One region of the Arthrobacter sp. zg-Y179 genome, then DNA from elsewhere that is predicted to be linked to it. Evidence: riboswitches for the same ligand, from Rfam matches in the RefSeq annotation. Region 1 holds a riboswitch; the other holds the start of a gene.

Region 1 (7,176 bases):
TGGCGGATATGCACTTCCATTCTGCCGTACACACTCCGGAGGCGGCGATGTATGACGCCCGCCACCGCACCCTGTGCCCGGCGCCGCGCAATTATCGGGCGGTCCGGCGGATAGGCTAACGTGTTGGCGTACACCCCCGGGCAGCGGTTCGTTGCCCTTCTTCCTCCCTTGCTAGGAGCGGCCCGTCATGACGGATCTCATTGACACCACTGAGATGTATCTCAGGACCATCCTGGAACTGGAAGAAGAGAACATTGTTGCCCTCCGTGCACGCATTGCCGAACGGCTGCGGCACTCCGGTCCCACGGTTTCCCAGACCATCGGACGAATGGAACGTGACGGGCTCGTAGTGGTTGCCGGGACCCGCCGGCTGGAGCTGACGGAACTGGGCCGGCGCCGGGCCACCGAAGTAATGCGCAAGCACCGCCTGGCCGAACGGCTCCTTGCCGACGTCATCGGACTTGACTGGGCCTACGTGCACGATGAAGCCTGCCGCTGGGAACACGTGATGAGTGAGCGCGTGGAACGGCGGCTGTATGAGCTGTTGGGCCACCCCACGGAATCGCCCTACGGCAATCCCATTCCCGGCCTCGAGGGAATCGGCGGCGCGGCTGCGGAAGTATTCATCACCGGCGTCGTCGACCTGGTGTCCACTGTCGCTACGGCCGAGCCGGGGACCAAGCTTCGGCTGGTCCGGCTGGCCGAACCGATCCAGGTGGAACCCGAGCTGCTTTCCCAACTGGACGAAGCGGGGCTGCGGCCCGGAGCGCAGATCACTGCAGAGGTTGTAGGCGGCTATATTTCCGTTCGCGTTCCGGGTATCGAGGGTGCCTTGGAACTGCCTACGGAAGTGGCCTCCCACGTCTTTGTTTCTCCTATTGGGTAACGGAATGGTCACTTTTGTGACATTTACCCTATAGTGAGTTCCGACGCTGAAACACCATCGTTATCCGGTCCGTCCGCCGAGCCCTGCCAGCGGACCGGAGCACCAAATTCGTCCAGGCAGGGGCGGAGGACCCACTTTCCGGCAGCATTGCTGCCTTGGGGTGAAGCCTTTCGGGGGCCGGCGGCATTTCCTGCATAGTTGCAGGTGATGCCCCGCCTTTTCCGGAAAGGCCGAGTTTCTCTACTCGAATCCGACAGCTAACTTCGCAGGCGATCCATGAGAGGGAATAACTTGTCGAAGCATGCTGCTTCGGGCCGGCGCCGCGCGTCAGCTCCTATTGCACCTGCGCGCCCGCGCAACGCCTCACCGTCAGGCCGTCGGCGCGCCGAAACAAAGTCCGTGTCCGTGGGCGGTGCCGCCCAGAAGGTGGCCATTACCGCTGCCACGTCGGGCCTGATCCTCACGGCCGCCATGCCCACGCATGCGGTGGCCGACGATCCGGTCCAGCTCGAGCCGGCGGCGATCGACGCGCCCGTCTCGGCGGACCCGAACGCTGATATCGGATTCGCCCGGGCCGGGCTGAGCAGCAAATATGACCCGGACGCCAAGCTGGCCTCCATTACTGTTGCGGCCGGCTCGCATGCGGTCCCTGCCGCGGCGAAGGGCACGCTGTCCGCGCCCCTGGACGCTTCTTTGGTGCAGACCTCCGGGTTTGGCCACCGGGTCAGCCCCATTACCGGGCAGCACGGCGAGATGCATAACGGGCAGGACTTCGCCGCCGTCTGCGGTACCGCGGTCAACGCTGCGGCATCCGGCACCGTGGTCTTCGCCGGCTGGCATCCCTACGGCGGCGGCAACCGCGTGGTGATTGACCACGGCAACGGAGTGCAGACTACGTACAACCACCTTTCCAACATTGCCGTCACCATGGGCACCGAGGTCGACCGCGGATTCCTGGTCGGCGCAAGCGGTACAACCGGTTCCTCAACCGGCTGCCACCTGCATTTCGAGGTCATGGTTAACGGCGAAGTAGTGGACCCGCTGAATTGGTTGTAAGCGCTTAAATCAATTGGTTGTAACCAGTTGAATATCATTTCGTGATCGGAACGTGACATACCTCAAATGTTGCTGTACGCTCATCCTCGTGCCCGATTCGCCAAAGGTGGGGCACCTTCGAACAGATCGCCTAGCTCTGCCACTGTTTGAAGTCCGTTCGCAGAATCGCATGGCAGAGGCGGGGGAACCAATTTCGGGTTTCGAAAGAAACCCTTGGGGTTAAGTTGCAAAAGGCCATTGGCCGGGCAACCGGGTGACTCCCATCCGAATCCGACAGCTCACCTCGTAGGCAATTGGGAGAGGCAAACTTGTGTCATCACACGCTCACGGCCGCCGTCGCGCTGCCACCGTACAGACCAACCCGATCACTGCACTTTCCAAGGCAGTCAGCAGCAACGCCGGGACCGTAGGCCGCCAGGCCGCCGTCGTAGTTGCAGCATCCGGCCTCGTGCTGGCTGCCGGACTTCCTGCACAGGCTTCCGTAAGCACGGACCGCCAGGCACTCGCAGCAACCCCGCTGAACATCGTGGCCGGCAGCGTTACCGCTCCCGCCAACGCACCGTTCGAGCTTCCCCTGGTTGCCCCCAGCTCCACCTCCGGTGCCGAATACCGCGCACAGGTTGCAGCTGAAGAGGCCGCAGCCCAGGCAGCAGAAGAGCTCGCAGCCTCGCAGGCCGCAGCAGCCCAGGCAGCAGCCACCAAGAATGCCGCAGCCGCCCGCACCGCCCCGGCAGCCTCCGGCCCCGCCGTAGTGGCAGCCTCCTCCATGGCGGCTCCTGTCGAAGCTCCGGCTTCCGGCAACGTCGCAGCCGGCCTGGTTGCTTCGGCCTACGGCCAGATCGGTGTGGCACAGGATTGCACCGCCATGGTCGAGAAGGCACTGCGCTCCGTCGGCAAGTCCGTCGGCGATCTGGCCCCCGGCCAGTTCTTCCAGTTCGGTTCCGTAGTTTCCACTCCGGCTCCCGGCGACCTCGTGATCACCGGCGGCCACGTTGCGATCTACGTCGGCAACGGCCAGGTAGTCAGCGGCGGGTTGAACGGTATGAACACCGGCCTGCACCCACTCTCCGATCTGCCGGGCGCCAGCTTCGTCCGCGTCAGCTAAGCCCGGTTTCGAGACATCATGACTTCGACAATTGAGCGCGCCCGCCACCGGGCGCCGGTGGAACGCACCACTACGCTGAGCGCCCTTGCCGGCGCCGTCAGTGCCAACGCCGGAACGGTGGGCCGCCAGGCCGCCGTGATCGCGGCAGCCTCCGGGCTGGTACTGACCACCGGTGTTGCGGCCAATGCCTCCGGGGCGGACGCCGTGCGCGACGTCCAGACAAGCACCCTGGATCTTTCTTCGGTCAAGGCCCTCCAGGTCTCCGAGAACGCCACGGTCTCGTTCGAACGCGACAGCATTGCCGGCACCACCCCGGCACCCGTGCCGGAACCGGTAGCCCCGGTTGCCGAAGCTGCTGCACCTGCTGCCGTTTCGGCTCCGAAACCGGCTGCCGCCCCTGCCGGCACGCGTGCTGCTGCCAACACGGTTCCTGCTGCTCAGGCGACAACCCTCAGCGCACCGGCCGCAGTTCAGCCCGTGCAGAGCGCACCTTCCGGTGTGGCATCCACCATTGCAGCTGCTGCCTACGCGCAGCTGGGCATCGGGCAGGACTGCACCCGGTTGGTTACCAATGCACTGGCAGCGGCCGGAATCAACCACCACGGCTGGCCTGCAAGCTACCTCTCCCTTGGACGGACGGTGAGCGCAGCTGAGGCCATCCCCGGTGACCTTATCTACTACGCAGACGGCGGGATGGGCATGGCCCACATCGCCGTGTACGTGGGCGGCGGTCAGGCAGTGCACGGCGGTTTCAACGGCGGATCCACCGTTGTGGCTCCGGCCGAGCTCGGCTCCGGCGGCGTCTACATCCGCGTGGGCGGCTAAGCAGCTCCCGGCACAGCATCCTGGCAAGGCCCCTCCTTCGGGAGGGGCCTTGCCTGCTTAAACCCTGTTAAACCTTGTTGAACCGCAGCCCGGGCACGGACGCAGGCGACGTACTGCTGGCCGGGGCCGGGCCCCTGTGCCACCGGCATAAATGGCCAAGACGGCGATCGCGTTCTACTCTTGCATAGACAATCCGATGTGCCCTTGGCGGAGCGGTGTCTTGTACTCACCGGTTCGCGGGCGGCAGGCGAAGAGGTATGTGCATGCGCACTCTCGTTCTGAATGCTGGATATGAACCGTTGGCCGTGATCACTTTCCGCCGCGCCTTGGTGCTGGTCCTGAATGGAAAGGCGAGTGTGGTGGCGGAAAGCGGCGAGCCCGTGATCGGGCCCAACGAAATCCTCCCTCGACCTTCGGTGATCCTGCTCCACCGGTACGTGAAGATTCCTTACCGGGAGGGTACCGTTGCCACCCGAAGGGGCGTCCTGCGCCGGGATAACCATGAATGCGCCTATTGCGGAAAGGCGGCGGCGACCGTGGACCACGTGGTCCCGCGGTCCCGCGGCGGCGATGACAGCTGGGAAAACCTGGTGGCCTGTTGCCTGCGCTGCAACAACAGCAAAGGGGACCGGACGCTGGCCCAGCTTGGCTGGGAGCTGCGGGTATCTCCCAAGGCACCCCGGGGTGCGCGCTGGCAGATCCGCGAGCTTGAACGTCCGTCGCCGCAGTGGGACCCGTTCCTGCAGAATGACACGGCTGCCTGATGTCCACCGCTTATGACGCAGTCATCCTGGCTGGCGGCCGTTCCACGCGCCTTGGCGGCACGCCCAAGGCGCTGCTTCTGGCCGGGGACCGAACCCTCTTGGAAACCACCCTTGCCGCAGTCCAGGATGCGCGCAGCACTGCCGTCGCAGGGCCGCCGGAACTGTCGAAGCTGCTCGGTTCCACAGTGCTGGCCGGATCCCCGGGGAGACCCCTGCTGGTCCGGGAGGAGCCCGCCTACGCGGGGCCGGCAGCAGCGGTCGGAGCCGCCGTCGTCGCCCTGGCCGAGGGGAACGTCGACAGCGGCGAAAGCCCCTGGACGATGGTCCTGGCCTGCGACATGCCGCAGATCGCCGCCGCCGTCCGGGCCCTGCTGGCTGCAGCCGACGTGCCGCCCGCCGAGAGCCTGCTGGCAGTGGATTCCAGCGGCACCCGCCAGCCGCTGGCAGCGCTTTACCGCACAGCGGACCTGCGCGCCGCTGTTGATTCCCTGGCCGCAGAGGGTCTAGCGAACAAGCCCATGAAGGCGTTGCTTGCTAGGGTGCAATGGAGGGGTGTTGATGTTCCCCCGACGAGTACAGCCGATGTTGACACCTGGAACGATGCACAAACCTTGGGTGTGAGCGCCGGGGACCTGCCGTAGCACCGGGCGGTCCCCAAGCGAAACGAAGGAGCACGAATGGCAAGCCAGCAGGAACAACTCGAGGCGTGGAGCGGCAGGCTGCTGCAGGCGCTGGAACTCGAGGGCACACCGGTGGATGTCTCCGCTGTCCTCGATCTGGCTGCAGCTGCGGCGCACAGCGTGGTGCGGCCCGCCGCCCCGCTGACCACCTTCATTGTCGGATACGCGGCGGGCCTCGCCGCCGGCAGCGGCCAGGCCGGCGACGCCGTCGCCATGGAATCGGCCATGGCCGTAGCCACAGAACAGTGCCGGAACGCCGCAGCGGAAGGAGATGCCAAATGAGCGAACATGCCGCACCCGTCATCCTGCCGGCCCAGCCCAATGCGTCCTGGGCGCAGGCCCGCCACGCCGCCTATGCGGCGGCCCGTCCACTGCCGTATGAGACGGTGCCCCTCGACGAGGCACTCGGCCGGATCCTGGCCCTCGAAACGAGTGCCCTGCAGCCGGTACCGCATTACGCCTCCGCCGCCATGGACGGATGGGTTGTCGCGGGGCCGCCGCCGTGGACTGTCATTACCCATGAGGAACCCGAGGTGGAACGCTGGCAGATCCACCGCGAATCGGGCCGCCGCGCCCTTCAGCCGGGGGAGGCGGTGCAGATCCTCACCGGCGGGCTTATCCCCGAGGGTGCCGAGGCCGTCCTGCGCTCCGAAAGCGGCACGGTGTCGGCCACAACGCCGCCGCAGCTGACGCTCAGCGACCAGGCAAAGGAGTCGGAACCGAGTGCCGGCGAACATATCCGCCCGGCCGGAGAAGAGGCGGCAGCAGGGGAGACCACCATCCCTGCGGGCAAGCTGCTCAACCCGGCGCATATCGCGCTGGCTGCGGTGTGCGGACATGACACCCTGCCGGTGCTGCGCTCCCCGCGCGTGTCCCTGCTGCTGACCGGAGACGAAGTCATCGAAGCCGGCCTGCCCGAGCCGGGACAGGTCCGGGACACCTTTGGACCCCAGCTGCCGCAGCTGATCACGATGCTGGGCGGACGCATCGACGTCGTCCGGCGCCTGCCGGACCGGCTGGAGGATGTAGTGGCGGCGCTGAGCAGCGAAGCCACGGATGAACTCTCCATCGCAATGTCTTCCGGAGACGTCCTCGTCACTACCGGCGGCACCGGACGGTCGGATGCGGACCACCTGCGCCGTGCCTTGGAAGAGGTCGAGGCTGAACTCCTCATTGACGGCATCGCGATGCGTCCGGGGCATCCCACGATGCTGGCCCGGTTGCAGGACGGCCGCCTGCTGGTAGCGCTGCCCGGCAACCCGCTGGCCGCGATGATGGCCGTCTTCACGATCGTCCAACCGCTGCTGGACGGACTCCGCGGGGCACCGATTTCCCGTGAACGGCATGTCCTTGCCGGTGTGGATCTGGAACCATTGCCCGGAAGGACCCGGCTGGTTCCCTGCAGCATCCAGGAAGACCGGGCCATGCCTTCGCCGTATTTCCGCTCCGGGATGCTCCGCGGACTGGCCGAGGCGGACGCCGTTATGGTGGTGCCGCCGGAGGGCTGCATCAGGGACCAGGCCGTGATGGCGCTGCCCCTGCCGTGGCAGGTCAACCGCGCACCGTCCGGATAAGCCCGGACACCGGTATGCCCGGCGAGCAGGACATCCCGGGGAGCCCCGGCCACCCGGAACCAGAGTCAATGCACTAAAGACAGGGAGACACCATGGGACGGGTTACCCAGCGAGGACGGGTCACACGCTTCCGGTTGGACGGGACCGTCAGCCGGCGGGACGACGTATTGGCGGGGGAGGAACCGCTGGAAATCCGGGTGATGGGTAAGTCCTTCACCGTCACCATGCGGACCCCCGGCGACGACTTTGACCTGGTGGCCGGGTTCCTGGTCTCAGAAGGGGTGAT
Region 2 (7,176 bases), on a different contig from region 1:
CGGCGACAACCCGTACACCGCCAAGGCCATTGCGGCCGAGGCAGGCGTGGACGACTTCCTGGCCGAAGCCACCCCCGAGGACAAGATGGCCCTGATCCGCCGCGAACAAGCGGGCGGGCATCTGGTGGCCATGACGGGCGACGGCACCAACGACGCCCCGGCACTGGCCCAGGCCGACGTCGGCGTGGCCATGAACACGGGCACGTCCGCGGCCAAGGAAGCCGGCAACATGGTGGACCTGGACTCGGATCCCACCAAGCTGATTGACATTGTCGGGATCGGCAAACAGCTGCTTATTACCCGCGGCGCCCTGACCACCTTCTCGATCGCCAACGACATTGCCAAGTATTTCGCCATCATCCCGGCGATGTTCGTGGGGATTTTCCCCGGCCTTGCCGCGCTGAACCTGATGCAGCTCCACTCTCCGGCCTCGGCCATCCTCTCCGCGGTGATCTTCAACGCGGTGATCATCGTGGCACTGATTCCGCTGGCGCTGCGCGGCGTGAAGTACCGGGCTGCCGGATCCTCCTCGATCCTCAGCCGCAACCTGCTGATCTACGGGGTGGGCGGCGTGATTGCGCCGTTCATCGGCATCAAGCTCATTGACCTGCTGATCAGCCTGGTCCCGGGGTTCTGACATGGCAACCATCATCCGCAGCATCCGCAGCATTCCCTTTACTAGGAGCAGGAAATGAACCCCGTCCGCAGCAGCATGCGCCAGCTTGGCGTCTCCCTCCGCGCCCTGGCGGTGCTCACGCTCCTGCTCGGCGTTGGATATCCGCTGGCAGTGGCCGGGATCGGCCAGGCGGCTCTGCACGGCCGGGCCAACGGCTCGATGGTCAGCAGCGGCGGCACTGAAGTGGGATCCGAGCTGATTGGCCAGTCGTTCACGGACGCCGACGGCGCGGCCCTGCCCGAGTGGTTCCAGTCCCGGCCCTCCGCAGCGGGGGACGGGTATGACGGCGGTGCCTCCAGCGGTTCCAACCTCGGCCCGCTGAACGAGGACCTGGCCGCCGCCGTAACGGAACGCCGGGCCGCCGTGGCAGAGCTGGAAGGCGTGGCTCCGGAAGATGTCCCCGCCGATGCCGTCACGACATCGGGGTCCGGGCTGGATCCGCACATCAGCCCGGAATACGCCCGGCTGCAGGTAGACCGGGTGGCCGCCGAACGCGGACTGGACCCGGAGCAGGTGCAGGCCCTGGTGGACGACGCCACGCAGGCACCGTTCGCCGGAGTTCTCGGGAGCAGTACCGTCAACGTGTTGCTTTTGAACATTTCGCTGGCGGAGCTGGACACTTAGTCCATGACGCGAGGACAACTGAGGGTTTTTCTGGGGGCGGCACCCGGCGTAGGCAAAACCTACGCCATGCTCGAAGAGGGGCGCCGCCTCCGGGATGAAGGATCCGAAGTCGTCATCGCGCTGGTGGAAACGCACGGGCGTGCCGGGACGGCCGCCGCGGCCGAAGGCCTGGAGACCGTCCGGCGCGCCGTCCTGCACCACCGCGGGCTGGAACTGCAGGAGATGGACCTGCCTGCAGTCCTGGCCCGGGCGCCTGAATACGCGCTGGTCGATGAGCTGGCCCATACCAACGTGCCAGGACTGAAGCACGAAAAGCGGTGGCAGGACGTGCAGGCCCTGCTCGACGCCGGGATCAATGTCCTGTCCACCGTGAACATCCAGCACATCGATTCCCTGAACGACGTGATCGAGCAGATCACCGGCACCCTGCAGGCCGAAACCGTGCCGGACGCCGTCCTGCGCGGAGCCGAACAGGTGGAGCTGGTGGACCTCACGCCGCAGTCGCTGCGCGGCCGCCTGGCCGACGGCGTCATTTATCCCGCCGAACGGGTCGACGCGGCCCTGTCCAACTACTTCCGCCTCGGAAACCTGACGGCGCTGCGCGAACTGGCGCTGCTGTGGCTGGCCGACGAGGTGGATTCGGCACTGAACCGCTACCGTGAAGAGCACGGCATCAGCAGTAAATGGGAGGCACGGGAGCGGGTGGTGGTGGCGCTCACCGGCGGCCCCGAAGGGCGCACCCTGCTGCGCCGCGGGGCACGGATTGCCGCCCGGTCCGCCGGCGGCAAGCTGCTGGCCGTCCACGTCTCCGGAGCCGACGGACTGCGCGGGCCGGAACCTGCAGAGCTGGCAGCACAGCGGCTCCTGGTGGAAAAGCTCGGCGGCAGCTTCCACCAGGTGGTGGGCAACGACGTTCCGCGTGCGCTGGTGGACTTTGCCCGCAGCGTCAATGCCACCCAGCTGGTGGTGGGCGTCAGCCGGCGCCCCCGGATCGCCGCCCTGCTGTCCGGGCCGGGAATCGGCGCCACGGTCATCCGTGAGTCCGGCGACATTGACGTGCACATGGTCTCGCATTCGGCCGCCGCCCGGACCCTGGTGCTCCCGCATTTCGGCAGTGCCCTCTCGATGCGCCGGCGCCTGCTCGGCTTCGCGTTCGCCCTGCTGGGCGGCCCGCTTCTTACGGCCGGGCTGGTCACGGCCCGAAGTTCCGAAACGATCACCGGCGACGTGCTCAGCTACCAGCTGCTGGTCATCCTGGTGGCCCTGGTCGGCGGCATCTGGCCGGCGCTGTTCGCCGCCCTGCTCTCGGGCCTGACCCTGGATTTCTTCTTCATCCAGCCGCTCTACACAGTTACCGTGGCCACGCCGTCGCACATGCTTGCGCTGGGACTCTACGTCGTTAACGCGATGCTCGTCAGTTACGTGGTGGACGCCGCCGCCCGGCGCGCCCGCACCGCCCGGCGTTCGGCGTCGGAATCCGAGCTGCTGGCGTCCGTCGCCGGCAGCGTGCTGCGCGGGGAGGACGCACTGGGTGCCCTGGTGAGCCGGACCCGCGAGGCCTTCAATGTCAGCGCCGCACGTATTCGGTCAGAGGGCGAAGACCTGTATGCCGACGGCGACTGGCCGGCCTCCGTCTCGCCCGACGACCCGGCCCTAACCCGACTGCCGGTCGGGGAGCGGTGCTTCCTGGACCTGTGGGGGCGTGAACTGGCGGCGTCTGACCGGCGCCTGCTGGCGGTCATCACCGCGCAGATGGAAGCGGCGCTGGAGCACCGGGAATTGACCGAAACCGCCAGGGGACTGGGCTCCCTGGCCGCGGCGGACAAGGTCCGCACGGCGCTGCTGGCCGCCGTCGGGCACGACCTGCGCCGTCCGCTGACCGCCGCGACCGCCGCCGTCACCGGGCTGCGGGCCACGGATGTCACCTGGTCCGAGCAGGACCGCAGCGAACTTCTCGCCACCGCCGAGGAATCGCTGGCCTCCCTTTCCGGACTGGTCACCAGCCTGCTGGACGTGAGCAGGCTGCAGGCCGGCGTCGTCGGCGTGAGCCTGGAGCCGCTGAATGTCGTGGATGCGGTGGTGCCCGCGCTCGAGGAGCTGGAACTGGGCCCGGCGGACGTGGAACTGGAAATCCCCACGGTTCCGCGCGTGGTCCTGGCGGATCCTGTGCTGTTGCAGCGGGTGCTGGTCAACCTGCTGGCCAACGCGGTGCGCTTCAGTCCGGACGGAATCAAATGCGTGCTGTCCGTCAGCGAGTTTGCCGGCCGGGTGGAAATCCGCGTCATAGACTCGGGACCGGGCGTTCCGGAGCAGCGGCGCGGTGAGATCTTTGTACCCTTCCAGCGGCTGGGGGATATCGATAACTCGACCGGGCTCGGCCTGGGCCTGGCCCTGGCCAAGGGATTTACGGAAGGAATGGGCGGAACACTGGAAACCGAAGACACCCCCGGCGGCGGACTGACCATGGTCCTCTCGCTGCCGGCCGCCAGGCACCGCGTCCCCGCGGGTGGTCAACACTCCCCGGCGGTGGCCGGATGAAGATCCTGATCGCCGACGATGACGTGCAGATCCTCCGGGCACTGCGGATCACCCTGAGCGCCTACGGCTATGAGGTAGTGACGGCGGAAAGCGGCAGCGCCGCAATCCGGAAGGCCGTGGACACCCATCCGGACCTGTTGGTGCTGGACCTGGGCATGCCGGGGCTGAGCGGCATGGATGTCATCGAAGCCGTCCGCGGCTGGAGTGCGGTGCCCATCCTGGTGGTCTCGGGCCGGCTCGACCCGGCGGACAAGGTCCGGGCGCTGGACCTGGGGGCGGATGACTACGTCACCAAACCCTTCTCCACCGAGGAGCTGCTGGCCCGGATCCGGGCGCTTTCCCGCCGATCGCCCGCGGCTGCCGGTCCCAGCGAAATCACGTTCGGAACGGTGCGGGTGGACCTCGCCGCGCGGCGCATCGCCCGGCTCGACGACGGCTCGGACATCCGCCTGACGCCCACCGAGTGGCGGTTCCTGTCCGAGCTGCTCGCCCATCCGGGGATGCTGGTCACCCAGCAGGCCCTGCTGACCAATGTCTGGGGACCGGGCACCACGGATTCGGGCTATCTGCGGCTGTACATCGGACAGCTGAGGCGGAAACTGGAGCGTGACCCTGCTGCTCCGCAGCATCTGCTCACCGAACACGGCATGGGCTACCGGTTTGTGCCCTGATGCGTCCGGGGGCTGACCGCTTAACGCAATGAGCGTCCGGCCCTTACGGGACGGACGCTCATTTTGGCGCTGTGTGGCTGGGAAGCCTTACGCGCGGTAGAACACGGGGCCGGAGCCGACGTTGACGGACTGGACTACGGTCTGGTTGCCGTTCCAGCCGCTGTGGATGGCCTCGCCGTTGCCGACGTAGATGGCAATGTGGGCCAGGCCCATGCCGCCGTCGGCGTAGTAGACCATGTCACCGGGCTCCGGGGTGGAGACCTGGGTGCCGTAGGCGGCCAGCTGTGCGGGACCGAGGTCTCCCACGTTGTGGCCTGCGGCGCGCAGGGCAACCTCAACCAGAACGGTGCAGTCCTGGGCTGCGCCCAGCTGCGACTGTGCCGAAGCCAGCATGATGGCATTGGTGCCGCTGGCTGCGGGGGTTGCCGCAGCCGGCGTGATGTTGGTGGACTGGGTGGTGACCACGCCGGTATTGGCGGGCTCAACCGGTGCAGCTACTGCGGCTGCCGGTGCGGCGTAGAACGCAGCGGGTGCGGCAGCCGGAGCAGCTTCGCCGGCAACGGTGATGACGTCGCCGGGGTAGATGACGGATGCCAGGGACAGGCCGTTCAGCGCCAGGACGGAGTCCAGGCCAACGCCGTAAGCGGCGGAGATCTGGCCCAGGGTGTCACCGGATACAACGGTGTGGGTGGCGGCAGCAGCTGCGGGGGCAGCTACCGGTGCAGCTTCCACCGGAGCGGCAGCTACCGGAGCGGCCGGTGCAACGGCCTGCGACGGGGTGTAGTTGTCGTTGGCGACAACACCGGCGGAGGCCGGTGCGGCCATGCCGAGCATGATGCCGGAGCCGGCAACGACGACGGCTGCGGTGCTGCCGATGGTCCGTGCACGGCCTGCTGCGACGGTGTTCTCGGCGCGGTGGCGTCCACGAGTCTTGTTGAAAGTCATGTAATAACCTCTCCCGATACCTGCGAGGTGAGCTGTCGGATTCGGATGGGAGACACCCGGCCGCCGGTGAAACCGGAGACTTAACCCCAAGGATTCAAGGAACCCATAATTGGTTCCCCCGCCTCTGCCGTGGTTGTGCGTTCTGTGGACCCCGGGACCAGCGGCAGAGCTAGGTAACAAGCCCGGGGGAGCCGCATCAGAAAGCGGCATGGGTATAACCGTACAAGATAGTTACGGTTGGATAACCATTATGTGATCTGCTTCTCTCGGGCGTGTGATCGGGGCCGCGGTATGCTAGCCGAAATCGGCCTCAGCGGCCACTATGGCCTGCTTCAGTATCAATATTAACAGCGTCGTGCCTCATGCCGGGTGGCGGGCAGTTCCCAGGCGTCGTGGCAGGTGTTACGCGTGTGATCCCACTAGTAACAGCTGTATCACGGCGCCGGAAACGACGTCCAGCCCGGTGCGACTTGCCGCCGAAGACTTCGACCCTCCGATACAGGAGTGACTGATGTTTTCCCGTGCGTCACGACTGCCCCACTACGAGGGTAAAAGTGGTCGGGATCACTGAAATTTCCTTCAATTCAGCAGTGGGACGGCGGCTTTGATTTCCCGACCGGCGGCGACGGCGCGTAAGGTTGTTAGGCGGCCTTTCAATATGGGTCGCTTGTTCCGAGCAAACAGGAGAATGCAGTGGCTGGCAGCGGTTCTAAATTATGGACCAGGGGATTTGTGCTGGCGATCATCACCAATCTCTTTATCTCACTGGTGTTTTATCTGTTGATGACCACCATGGCGCTCTATACGGTGCAGGAGTTCTCCGCATCCGACAGCGCCGCCGGATTCGCTTCCGGATCCTTCGTCCTCGGCGCGTTGGCGGCACGGGTGTTCGCCGGCAAGTTCCTGGACTTCGTCGGGCGGCGGAGGCTGCTGGTAGTGAGCCTTGCGGTGTTCGTTGTCGCGTCGCTGCTGTACATCCCCGCGTCCAGCCTGGCACTGCTCCTGACCGTCCGGATCCTGCACGGCATGGCATTCGGAGCGGCCAGCACGAGTATTTCCGCCTCCGTTATGGGACTGATTCCGGTCCACCGGCGGGGTGAGGGCACCGGCTACTTCGGTATCTCCACCACGCTGGCCACTGCAGTGGGCCCGTTCCTGGCCGTGTTCCTGGCGGAGTCGGTCAGTTACCGCGCATTGTTCCTGTTTGCTGCCGGATGCGCCGCCGTCGCACTGGTCTTGTCCCTGGTGCTGTCCCTGCCTGAACGTACGCCGACGGCCGAGGAACAGGAGAACAAGTGGCGGATGCACCTGACGGACATCATCGATCCGTCGGCCCTGGCCATTGCGTCGGTGATGTTCATTGCCGGCGCCGCTTACGCCGGCATCCTCTCCTTCCTGAACTCCTATGCCCAGACAGAAGGCCTGGTGCTCGGCGCCAGCCTCTTCTTTGTGGTCTATGCGTGCGTGGTGCTGGTATCGCGGCTGTTTGTGGGGCGCATCCAGGACCGGCACGGCGACAACGCCGTGGTGTATCCCACCCTCGTGTCCTTCGCCGTCGGCCTGGCGCTGCTCGCCTACGCCCCCAATGACACGGTGATGGCCCTGGCCGGCGTGTTTGTGGGGTTCGGCTTCGGTGCGCTGATGCCGTGTGCCCAGGCGATTGCCGTGACGACGGCGCCGCCGGCTCGAATCGGCCTGGCGACATCCACATTCTTTATCCTG

Evidence for each region. Region 1 has a riboswitch for cyclic di-AMP ahead of LOC56_RS16320 (NlpC/P60 family protein). Riboswitches for the same ligand answer to the same signal wherever they lie in the genome.
Region 2: linked by a shared signal. The riboswitch ahead of LOC56_RS09430 (LysM peptidoglycan-binding domain-containing protein) and the one ahead of LOC56_RS16320 (NlpC/P60 family protein) in region 1 are both predicted to bind cyclic di-AMP.

The regions. Positions count from the first base shown of each region.
Region 1 is NZ_JAJJOB010000010.1:488,650-495,825, reverse strand. It holds gene LOC56_RS13500 (metal-dependent transcriptional regulator) at 188-886, shown strand; cyclic di-AMP (ydaO/yuaA leader) riboswitch at 977-1,174, shown strand; gene LOC56_RS13495 (M23 family metallopeptidase) at 1,178-1,942, shown strand; cyclic di-AMP (ydaO/yuaA leader) riboswitch at 2,091-2,249, shown strand; gene LOC56_RS16320 (NlpC/P60 family protein) at 2,253-3,047, shown strand; gene LOC56_RS13485 (NlpC/P60 family protein) at 3,066-3,872, shown strand; gene LOC56_RS13480 (HNH endonuclease) at 4,136-4,636, shown strand; gene mobA (molybdenum cofactor guanylyltransferase) at 4,636-5,277, shown strand; gene LOC56_RS13470 (DUF6457 domain-containing protein) at 5,314-5,598, shown strand; gene LOC56_RS13465 (molybdopterin molybdotransferase MoeA) at 5,595-6,890, shown strand; gene fdhD (formate dehydrogenase accessory sulfurtransferase FdhD) at 6,983-7,176, shown strand, end outside.
Region 2 is NZ_JAJJOB010000008.1:174,380-181,555, reverse strand. It holds gene kdpB (potassium-transporting ATPase subunit KdpB) at 1-637, shown strand, start outside; gene kdpC (potassium-transporting ATPase subunit KdpC) at 692-1,300, shown strand; gene LOC56_RS09440 (ATP-binding protein) at 1,304-3,838, shown strand; gene LOC56_RS09435 (response regulator) at 3,835-4,509, shown strand; gene LOC56_RS09430 (LysM peptidoglycan-binding domain-containing protein) at 4,597-5,454, opposite strand; cyclic di-AMP (ydaO/yuaA leader) riboswitch at 5,458-5,604, opposite strand; gene LOC56_RS09425 (MFS transporter) at 6,148-7,176, shown strand, end outside.